DNA from 3 places in the Streptomyces sp. NBC_01288 genome. Region 1 is predicted to be linked to each of the others. Evidence: riboswitches for the same ligand, from Rfam matches in the RefSeq annotation. Region 1 holds a riboswitch; each other region holds the start of a gene.

Region 1 (3,186 bases):
TCGACCCGCACGGGCGGTTCGATCCTCGGCGACAAGACCCGCATGGAACACCTGGCCGTGGACCCGGCGGCCTTCGTCCGCCCCTCCCCCACCGCCGGCACGCTGGGCGGCGTCGCGAAGGCGACCCGCGAGTCCATCGTGGTGATGGAGGCGGCGGGCTACGACGTCGTCCTCGTCGAAACGGTAGGCGTAGGCCAGTCGGAAACGGCGGTGGCCAACATGGTCGACTCCTTCCTCCTGCTCACCCTGGCCCGCACCGGCGACCAGTTGCAGGGCATCAAGAAGGGCGTCCTGGAGCTGGCGGACGTCATCGCCGTCAACAAGGCGGACGGCCCGCACGAGCGCGACGCGAAGAGCGCGGCACGTGAACTGGCAGGCGCGCTACGCCTGATGCATCCGGCCGACGCGGCCTGGACCCCGCCGGTACTGAGCTGTAGCGCCCGCGAGGGAACAGGCCTGGACACGGTCTGGGAGCACCTGGAGCAACACCGCTCCCTGCTGGACTCCACGGGCCGCCTGGCGGTGAAGCGCAGCGAGCAACAGGTGGACTGGACTTGGACGATGGTCCGAGAAGAGCTCTTGGGCCGCCTGCACGCCGATTCGACTGTCCGCGCCCTGGCCCCGGACCTAGAACGCCAGGTACGAGAGGGCGAGTTGACAGCAACGCTGGCGGCCGAGCAAATCCTGCGAGCTTTCGAATCCCGGCCAACTGACTTGCCCTAGGGGCGCGGGGCTGTATCGATTTGCGGCTCCGCCGCGTGGGCGCGACCAGCCCCCACCGGCCCGCACCCAAAAATCGACGCACAAGACCCCCACCCCGTAGGCTGGCCAACGCAGCTGGTTCGCCCCGTCACCCAGACGGACGCGTCGCAAGAGGGAACCCGGTGAGACTCCGGGACTGCCCCGCAGCGGTAAGCAGGAACGACCGCCGTCATACGCACTGGGCCCACACAGGACCTGGGAAGCGACGGCCAGTAGGTGACCTCCGGTCAAACGGAGGCCGTGCCCGCAAGTCCGAAGACCTGCCACCTGCCCGCACGCGAAGCATTCGCGCGCGGAATCCCGGTGACCTCGTGGGCGGGTCGGCGTACACACGGGCGATCACCATCCCCCGGTCTACGAACTTCGCGCTCACGTCCCGACACCGGGATCCAGGGAGATATCTCGCGAAGGAGATTTCCGTGACACCGAAGTCCGCAGCCGCGGCAGCACGGGCCACCGTCTACGGCTACCCCCGCCAGGGCAAGGGCCGAGAACTCAAGAAGGCCATCGAGGGCTACTGGAAGGCCCGCGTCGACGCCGACGCCCTCCGCGCCACCGCCGCCGAACTGCGCCGCACCAACTGGCAGCAGCTGACGGCCGCCGGCATCCACGAGGTCCCGACCGGCGACTTCTCGTACTACGACCACGTCCTCGACACCACCGTCATGGTCGGCGCCATCCCCGAACGCCACCGCGCCGCCGTCGAACTCGACGCGCTGGACGGCTACTTCGCGATGGCCCGCGGCACGCAGGACGTGGCGCCGCTGGAGATGACGAAGTGGTTCGACACGAATTACCACTACCTCGTGCCCGAGTTGGGCCCGGACACCGTCTTCACCACCGACTCCACCAAGCAGGTGGCGGAGTTGAAGGAGGCCCTCGCCCTGGGCCTGACCGCCCGCCCGGTCCTGGTCGGCCCGGTCACCTACCTCCTGCTCGCCAAGCCCGCCCCCGGAGTGTCCGCGGACTTCGAACCGCTGACGCTCCTGGACCGGCTGCTGCCCGTGTACGCCGAGGTCCTCGCCGACCTGCGCGCGGCGGGCGCGGAATGGGTGCAGCTCGACGAGCCCGCCCTGGTCCAGGACCGCACCCCGGCCGAACTGAACGCCACCACCCGCGCCTACCGCGACCTCGGTGCCCTCACCGACCGGCCGAAGCTGCTGATCGCCTCCTACTTCGACCGGCTCGGCAACGCGCTGCCGGTCCTCGCGAAGGCACCCGTGGAGGGCCTCGCGCTGGACTTCACCGAGTCCGCCGCCGCCAACCTGGACGACCTCGCCTCCGTCGGCGGACTGCCCGGCAAGCGGCTGATCGCCGGCGTGGTCAACGGCCGTAACGTCTGGGTCAACGACCTCACCAACTCCCTTGCCACACTGGGCACGTTGCTCGGGCTGGCCGACCGCGTCGACGTGGCCGCCTCCTGCTCGCTGCTCCATGTGCCGCTCGACGCGGCCGCCGAGCGGGACATCGAGCCGCAGATCCTGCGCTGGCTGGCGTTCGCACGCCAGAAGACGGCCGAGATCGTCACGCTCGCCAAGGGATTGACCCAGGGCACCGACACGATCGCCGCCGAACTCGCCGCCAACCGCGCCGACTTGGCCTCCCGCGCCGGTTCGGCACTCACCCGCGATCCCGCCGTACGGGCCCGGGCCGCCGCGGTCACGGACACCGACGGCCGCCGCTCCCAGCCGTACGACGAGCGGACCTCGGCGCAGCGCGCGCATCTCGGGCTGCCGCCGCTGCCGACGACCACGATCGGTTCGTTCCCGCAGACCGCCGAACTGCGCACCGCGCGGGCCGACTTGCGAGCGCGACGGATCGACACGGCCGGTTACGAGGAGCGGATCAGGGCAGAGATCGGCGAGGTCATCTCCTTCCAGGAGAAGACCGGCCTGGACGTCCTCGTGCACGGCGAGCCCGAACGCAACGACATGGTCCAGTACTTCGCCGAGCAGCTGACGGGCTACCTCGCCACCCAGCACGGCTGGGTCCAGTCCTACGGCACCCGTTACGTCCGCCCGCCGATCCTGGCCGGCGACATCTCCCGCCCCGAACCGATGACGGTGCGCTGGACGACGTACGCCCAGTCGCTCACCTCACGCCCGGTCAAGGGCATGCTCACCGGACCGGTCACCATGCTCGCCTGGTCCTTCGTCCGCGACGACCAGCCGCTCGGCGACACCGCACGGCAGGTCGCCCTCGCCCTGCGCGACGAGGTCAACGACCTTGAGGCGGCCGGGACTTCGGTCATCCAGGTCGACGAACCCGCCCTGCGCGAGACCCTCCCGCTGCGCGCGGCGGACCGGGAGGCGTATCTCGCCTGGGCCACGGAGGCGTTCCGGCTGACCACCGCCGGGGTCCGGCCGGAGACGCAGGTCCACACGCACATGTGCTACGCCGAGTTCGGCGACATCGTGCAGGCCA
Region 2 (3,186 bases), 1.4 Mb from region 1:
GGCCGGAGTCAAGGTCACCAACGGCCAGTTGGCGATCCCGCAGCTGTTCGAGAACATGTTCCCGGACTGGTTCGCGGGCGTGGCCTTCGCGGCGATCGGCATCGGCGCCCTCGTCCCGGCGGCGATCATGTCCATCGCGGCGGCGAACCTCTTCACCCGCAACATCTACAAGGACTTCATCAAGCCCGACGCGACCCCGGCCCAGGAGACAAAGGTCTCCAAGATCGTCTCGCTCCTGGTGAAGGTCGGCGCCCTGGCCTTCGTCCTCACGATGGACAAGACGGTCGCCATCAACTTCCAGCTCCTGGGCGGCATCTGGATCCTCCAGACCTTCCCGTCCCTGGTGGGCGGCCTCTTCACCCGCTGGCCCCACCGCTGGGCCCTCCTCACCGGCTGGGCGGTCGGCATGATCTACGGCACCCTCGCCGCGTACGGGGTCGCCTCCCCGACCCAGGACCACTTCGGCGGCTCGTCCAAGGAGATCCCCGGCATCGGCGAGATCGGCTACATCGGCCTGACGGCGTTCGTCCTGAACGTCGTCGTCACGGTGGTCCTGACATTCGCCCTGAAGGCGTTCAAGGCCCCAGAGGGCATCGACGAGACCAACCCCGCCGACTACACCGCAGACGCGGGCGACCCGGGCGTAGAGGTGGAACTACCTCCGGCAACAGCAGGGGCAACCCACTAACGCAGGCTGACCGTCCCCACCCAGGGGCGCGGGGCTGTATCGATATGCGGCTCCGCCGCGTGGGCGCGACCAGCCACACACAACCCGCAGCGGGCCACCGGAAAGCAAGTTCCTCGGCGGCCCGCTGTCGTACACACTCACCCCCATGGACATCCTCATCCGCCGAGCAATCCCCACCGAATACGAAGACCTCGGCAACATCACGGCGCAGGCCTACCTACAGGACGGCCTCCTCGACTACGGCGACGACGACCCCTACCTCCCCGTACTGAAGGACGTAGCAAGCCGAGCCGCAGCCGCAGAGGTCCTCGTCGCGGTGGACGGCGACCACCTCCTCGGCGGAGTCACCTTCGTCCCCGGCCCCGGCCCAGTCGCCGACATCGCGACAACCGACGAGACAGAGATCCGCGCACTGGCGATCGCCCGCACCGCCCGCGGCCGAGGCGCCGGCGAGGCCCTCGTCCGCGCCTGCGTCGACCGCGCCCGAGCCACCGAGGGCTGCACGGCCGTAGTCCTGTCGACCCAGAGCTCCATGCACGCGGCCCACCGCATCTACGAACGCCTGGGTTTCGTCCGCACCCCCGACCGCGACTGGAACCCCGTGCCACACCTGGACGATCTCACTCTGCTCACCTACAAGCTGACACTCTGAAACCACCGCGACACAACATCTGGTGGTGACGTGACAGGCGAGCACAAGATGTATGCTCATGCTCGCTGTCGCCGCAGGGGAATCCGGTGCGAATCCGGAACTGTCCCGCAACGGTGTACTTACGTGCATATGCACGCATGGCCAGTCCGAGGACCTGCCGACAGCTCGCGTCCGGCCACCCGGCCAGGCGCATGACGTCCGGGCCTCGTGGAGTGGGCCGGTGGACGCGACGCCCCGTGCGCTCGTGTACTGCCGCCTGCCCTCGGCGAGGCCCCGTGCCGAGCGAGGGAGAGCCCCACCGTGACCATCGCGCCAGCAGAGCCGGCATCAGCGACCCAGGTGAACGAGGCGATCGTAGCGACCGCGACCGGACCCGGAACCGACGTTCCCGGAACGGCCGTTCAGGACGCCGACGGCCCCGGTACCGCGATCCTGCGGACCCTGACCGAGCTGACCGCCGACCTCCCCGACGCCGACCCCGGCCGGGTCGCCGCCGCCACGTTGCGCGGCCGGTCCGCGCACGCGGACGTGGCGGAACTGCGCGAGCTGGCCACGGAGGCGGCCGCCGGCCTCATCTCCGAGGACCCGGTCTACTCCCGGCTGGCCGCCCGGCTGCTGACGATCAGCATCGCCGCCGAGGCCGCATCCCAGGGCGTCACGACGTTCACCGGGTCCGTCGCCGTGGGCCACCGCGAGGGCCTCATCGCGGACCGCACCGCCGAGTTCGCGACGCTGCACGCGGCCCGCCTGGACGCGCTGATCGACACGGAGGCCGACGACCGCTTCGGCTACTTCGGCCTGCGCACCCTGTACAGCCGTTACCTCCTGCGGCACCCGATCACCCGCAAGGTCATCGAGACGCCCCAGCACTTCATGCTGCGCGTGGCCGCCGGTCTCGCGGAGGACGACAGCACCCGCGCCCTGGACGAAGTCGCCGCGCTCTACCGCCTGATGAGCCGCCTGGACTACCTCCCGTCCTCCCCCACACTCTTCAACTCCGGCACCCGGCACCCCCAGATGTCGTCCTGCTACCTCCTCGACTCCCCGCTGGACGAGCTGGACTCCATCTACGACCGCTACCACCAGGTCGCCCGCCTCTCGAAGCACGCCGGCGGCATCGGACTGTCGTACTCCCGCATCCGCAGCCGGGGTTCGCTGATCCGGGGCACGAACGGGCACTCCAACGGCATCGTCCCGTTCCTGAAGACGCTGGACGCCTCGGTCGCCGCGGTGAACCAGGGCGGCCGGCGCAAGGGTGCCGCCGCGGTCTACCTGGAGACCTGGCACTCCGACATCGAGGAGTTCCTGGAGCTGCGGGACAACACCGGTGAGGACGCCCGCCGTACGCACAACCTGAACCTCGCGCACTGGATCCCGGACGAGTTCATGCGCCGGGTGAACGAGAACGGCGACTGGTCGCTGTTCTCCCCCGCCGACGTGCCCGAGCTGGTCGACCTGTGGGGCGCCGAGTTCGACGCCGCGTACCGCAAGGCCGAGGCGCGGGGGCTCGCCAAGAAGACCATCCCGGCCCGTGACCTCTACGGCCGCATGATGCGCACCCTCGCGCAGACCGGCAACGGCTGGATGACCTTCAAGGACGCGGCCAACCGCACCGCCAACCAGACGGCCGAGCCGGGCCACACGGTCCACTCCTCCAACCTCTGCACGGAGATCCTGGAGGTCACGGACGACGGCGAGACGGCGGTCTGCAACCTGGGTTCGGTGAACCTGGGCGCGTTCGTCACCGATGGTGAGCTGGACTGGGAGCGCCTGGACGAGACCGTCCGCACGGCCGTCACCTTCCTGGACCGCGTGGTCGACATCAACTTCTACCCGACCGAGCAGG
Region 3 (3,186 bases), 8.2 Mb from region 1:
CTCCGATCAGTGACGTCACCACCCCCACCGGCACCTCCTGGGGGTCGACGACGGTACGGGCGAGGGTGTCCACCCACACCAGAAAGACGGCTCCGGTCAGCGCGGTGATCGGCAGCAGTCGTACATGCCCGGCACCCGTCAACGCGCGGGTGACGTGCGGCAGGACGAGGCCGACGAAGCCGATCGCCCCCGCGCAGCTGACCAGGACGGCGGTGAGCAGCGCCGTGGCGCACAGCAGGATGAGCCGGGCGCGGGCGACGTTCACGCCGAGGCCCGCGGCCGCCTCCTCGCCGAAGGCGAACGCGTCCAACGTGGTGGCATGGCCCAGGCAGACGACCAGGACCAGCGCCAACGCGCCCGCGCAGAGCAGTACTTGGCCCCAGTCCGCGCCGGAGAGCGAGCCGAGCAGCCAGAACAGGACACCCTTGGTGGTCTCGGCGTCCGCCGACGTCAGCACAGTGAACGACGTGAGCGCGGAGAAGAGTTGCATGGCGGCCACGCCGGACAGCACCACCCGGTCCATGCCCGCGCCGAGGCTGTGGCTGAGCAGCATCACCAGGCCGAAGGAGAGCAGCGCACCGACGAACGCACCCGCCGACAGCGACACCGCCCCGCCGCCCACCCCGAGCACGACCACAGCGACCGCCCCCGTGGACGCCCCGGAGGAGACGCCGAGCACGAACGGGTCCGCCAGCGGATTGCGCAGCAGGGACTGCATGACCGCGCCGCACAGCGAAAGCCCGGCGCCGCAGACGGCGGCGAGCAGCGTGCGGGGCATGCGCAGGTCCCAGACGATGCCGTCCCGCAGCGGGGCGAGCGTGCTCTCGCCGCCTCCGAGGTGGGCCGCGACCGACGCCCACACGTCGGCCGTGGAGATGTCGGCGGGTCCGATGGTCACCGCGAAGGCCACGGAGACCAGCAGCGCGATCAGCCCGCCGCCCGTCAACAGCAGGGTGCGGACGGTCACTTGGCGAGTCCGAAGTCGCGCAGGCCGGCGGCGACCTGCTCGATCCCTTCGACGGTGCGGATGGAGGGGTTCATCGCCTGGCCGCTGAGCAGGATGTACCGCTTCTTCTTGACGGCGGTGAGGTTGCGGGTGGCGGCGTTGGTCTCCAGGAAGTGGATCTTCGCCTTGGCGGTCTCGGCGGTCTGCGACTTGCGGGTCAGATCGCCGAGGACGATGACGTCGGGATCACGGTCGGCGACGGTCTCCCAGTTGATCTGAGGCCACTCGTCATGGGTGTCGGAGAAGGCGTTCTTCGCACCGACGGTGCGGGTGATGGCGCCGGGGGCGCCGCAGCAGCCGGCGAGGTAGGGCGACTGGGAGTTGGCGAACCAGTACATGAGGGAGGTGTCGGAGGCGTCGAGGCCGGTGGTGGCCTTGGTCACCCGCGCCTTGAGCTGGGCGACGAGCTGGTCTCCGCGCGCCTTCACGCCCATCGCGCGGGACAGGTCGCGTATCTCGCCGTAGACGCTGTCGAGCGTGAGCGGTGTGCTGCGCGAACCGTCGCCGCCGCTCTCGTTGTCCTTGCCCGCGCAGTCGGACGGCGAGACGTACGTCGGCACGCCCAGCTTCTCGAACTGTTCGCGGGTCGCGACTCCGCCCTTGCCGAGCGTCGAGACGAAGGAGGCGGTGACGAAGTCGGGTTCGGCGTCGAGGACCTTCTCGAAGGAGGGCGCGTTGTCGGCGAGGCGCGGCACGGTCGCGTTGGCCTTCGTCAGGCCCTTGAGCACCGGGTCGGTCCAGGTGGCGGTGCCGGCGATGCGGTCGGCGAGCCCGAGCGAGAGCAGGATCTCGGTGGTGCCCTGGTTGAGGGAGACGACCCGCTTCGGGGCTGACTTCAACGTGACCGTCTTCCCGCAGTCGGTGAGGGTGAGCGGGAAGCCCGCGGCGGACTTCTCCGTCTCGCCGTCGGCGCTGTCGCCGTCGGAACCGCCGCACGCGGTCAGCAGCAGGGCGGGCGCGATGAGGAGTGCCGCGGTACGGCGACGCAGCGGGACGGGGGCGGTACGGATCACGGGCATGCCTTGCCTGTCGGGGCTCGAACGCGGAGCCTGGCCTACGAACTCCCCCTCGCCGAGGGCGAGAAGGCGCCAGCAGGTCTTCGGACTCGGGTTCGTCCGGACGGGGCGCCTTCCCGGCGCGTCGCACACCGGCTCCTTCGGCCGGTCCGCGTCGCCCCAGTGGCGTCGATTGCCCCGCCCGTCCCCCTCACCGCTGCGCGTCAGTTCCGGATTCCCACCGGATTCCCTGGCCTCGGTTGTGGCACGACTGGCCCGCACAACCTATCAAGATCGGCGGTCGGTTCCCGCTGCGGGGTACGGCGCGGAGGTGCCCCTGAACCACTGCCGCTCTGCACCGGTACCGCTGGACTTTCGCCCGGTTCCGTCCGCCCCCTGTGCGGCACGCCCCGCACGGCGGATCGTGGAGGCCCCAACCCGCTCGCACGGAGGTCCAACGGCCATGGCCCAACTGATCGTTGTCGGCGTCGACGGTTCCGCGGACAGTCGCACAGCCGCCGACTGGGCAGCCACGGAAGCCGAGTTACGCGGACTCCCCCTGCGGGTCGTCCACGTCTCGACACTCCCCGACGAGCAACTCCTCACCACCTGGCCCTACGTCCGCGAGCCCTCTCCCGACGCCCTCGTCACGTCACTCACGAAGGACCACCCCGGACTCCGGGCCGAGGCGGTCGCCCTCACCGGAGAGGTCGTATCGGCGTTGCTCCCCCTGACCGCCGAGGCCGACTGCACGGTCCTCGGGCTGCGCGGTACGGGCGGTTTCGCGGGCCTGGCCCTCGGTTCCGTGGCTCACGAGGTCGCCGAGCGCTCCGAGCGGCCGGTGGTCCTGGTGCCGAGCGGGTCCGTCCACAGCCGCCGCGGGCGGTCACCGTACGGCGTGACGCTGGGCGTCGACGGCGGCGAACTGCCGGGCACCGTCGTCGACTTCGCCTTCGACGCCGCCTGCCGGCGCGACACCGGCCTGCACGTCGTACACGCCTGGCGGCTGCCCTCACCCGCCGAACACTGGATGCCGTACGCACCACCGGAGAAGGACCGAGGCCGCTGGGAGGACCAGGAGGCCCAACGCCTCTCGGACGCGTTGCGGCCCTGGCGGGAGAAGTATCCGCACGTGGGTGTCTACGAGGATCTCCGCCTCCAGAGCCCTGCGGCCGCCCTGGTCCA

What was found. A riboswitch is a leader RNA that binds a small molecule or an ion and turns the genes downstream of it on or off. The one in region 1 is predicted to bind cobalamin.
Region 2: it holds a riboswitch for cobalamin, as region 1 does, so the genes downstream of both, OG194_RS15265 (ribonucleoside-diphosphate reductase subunit alpha) here and metE (5-methyltetrahydropteroyltriglutamate--homocysteine S-methyltransferase) in region 1, are expected to answer to the same signal.
Region 3: it holds a riboswitch for cobalamin, as region 1 does, so the genes downstream of both, OG194_RS46590 (ABC transporter substrate-binding protein) here and metE (5-methyltetrahydropteroyltriglutamate--homocysteine S-methyltransferase) in region 1, are expected to answer to the same signal.

The regions. Positions count from the first base shown of each region.
Region 1 is NZ_CP108427.1:2,106,258-2,109,443, forward strand. It holds gene meaB (methylmalonyl Co-A mutase-associated GTPase MeaB) at 1-723, shown strand, start outside; cobalamin riboswitch at 835-1,032, shown strand; gene metE (5-methyltetrahydropteroyltriglutamate--homocysteine S-methyltransferase) at 1,182-3,186, shown strand, end outside.
Region 2 is NZ_CP108427.1:3,542,658-3,545,843, forward strand. It holds gene mctP (monocarboxylate uptake permease MctP) at 1-688, shown strand, start outside; gene OG194_RS15260 (GNAT family N-acetyltransferase) at 834-1,340, shown strand; cobalamin riboswitch at 1,393-1,516, shown strand; gene OG194_RS15265 (ribonucleoside-diphosphate reductase subunit alpha) at 1,641-3,186, shown strand, end outside.
Region 3 is NZ_CP108427.1:10,327,092-10,330,277, reverse strand. It holds gene OG194_RS46595 (FecCD family ABC transporter permease) at 1-967, opposite strand, end outside; gene OG194_RS46590 (ABC transporter substrate-binding protein) at 964-2,025, opposite strand; cobalamin riboswitch at 2,080-2,296, opposite strand; gene OG194_RS46585 (universal stress protein) at 2,465-3,186, shown strand, end outside.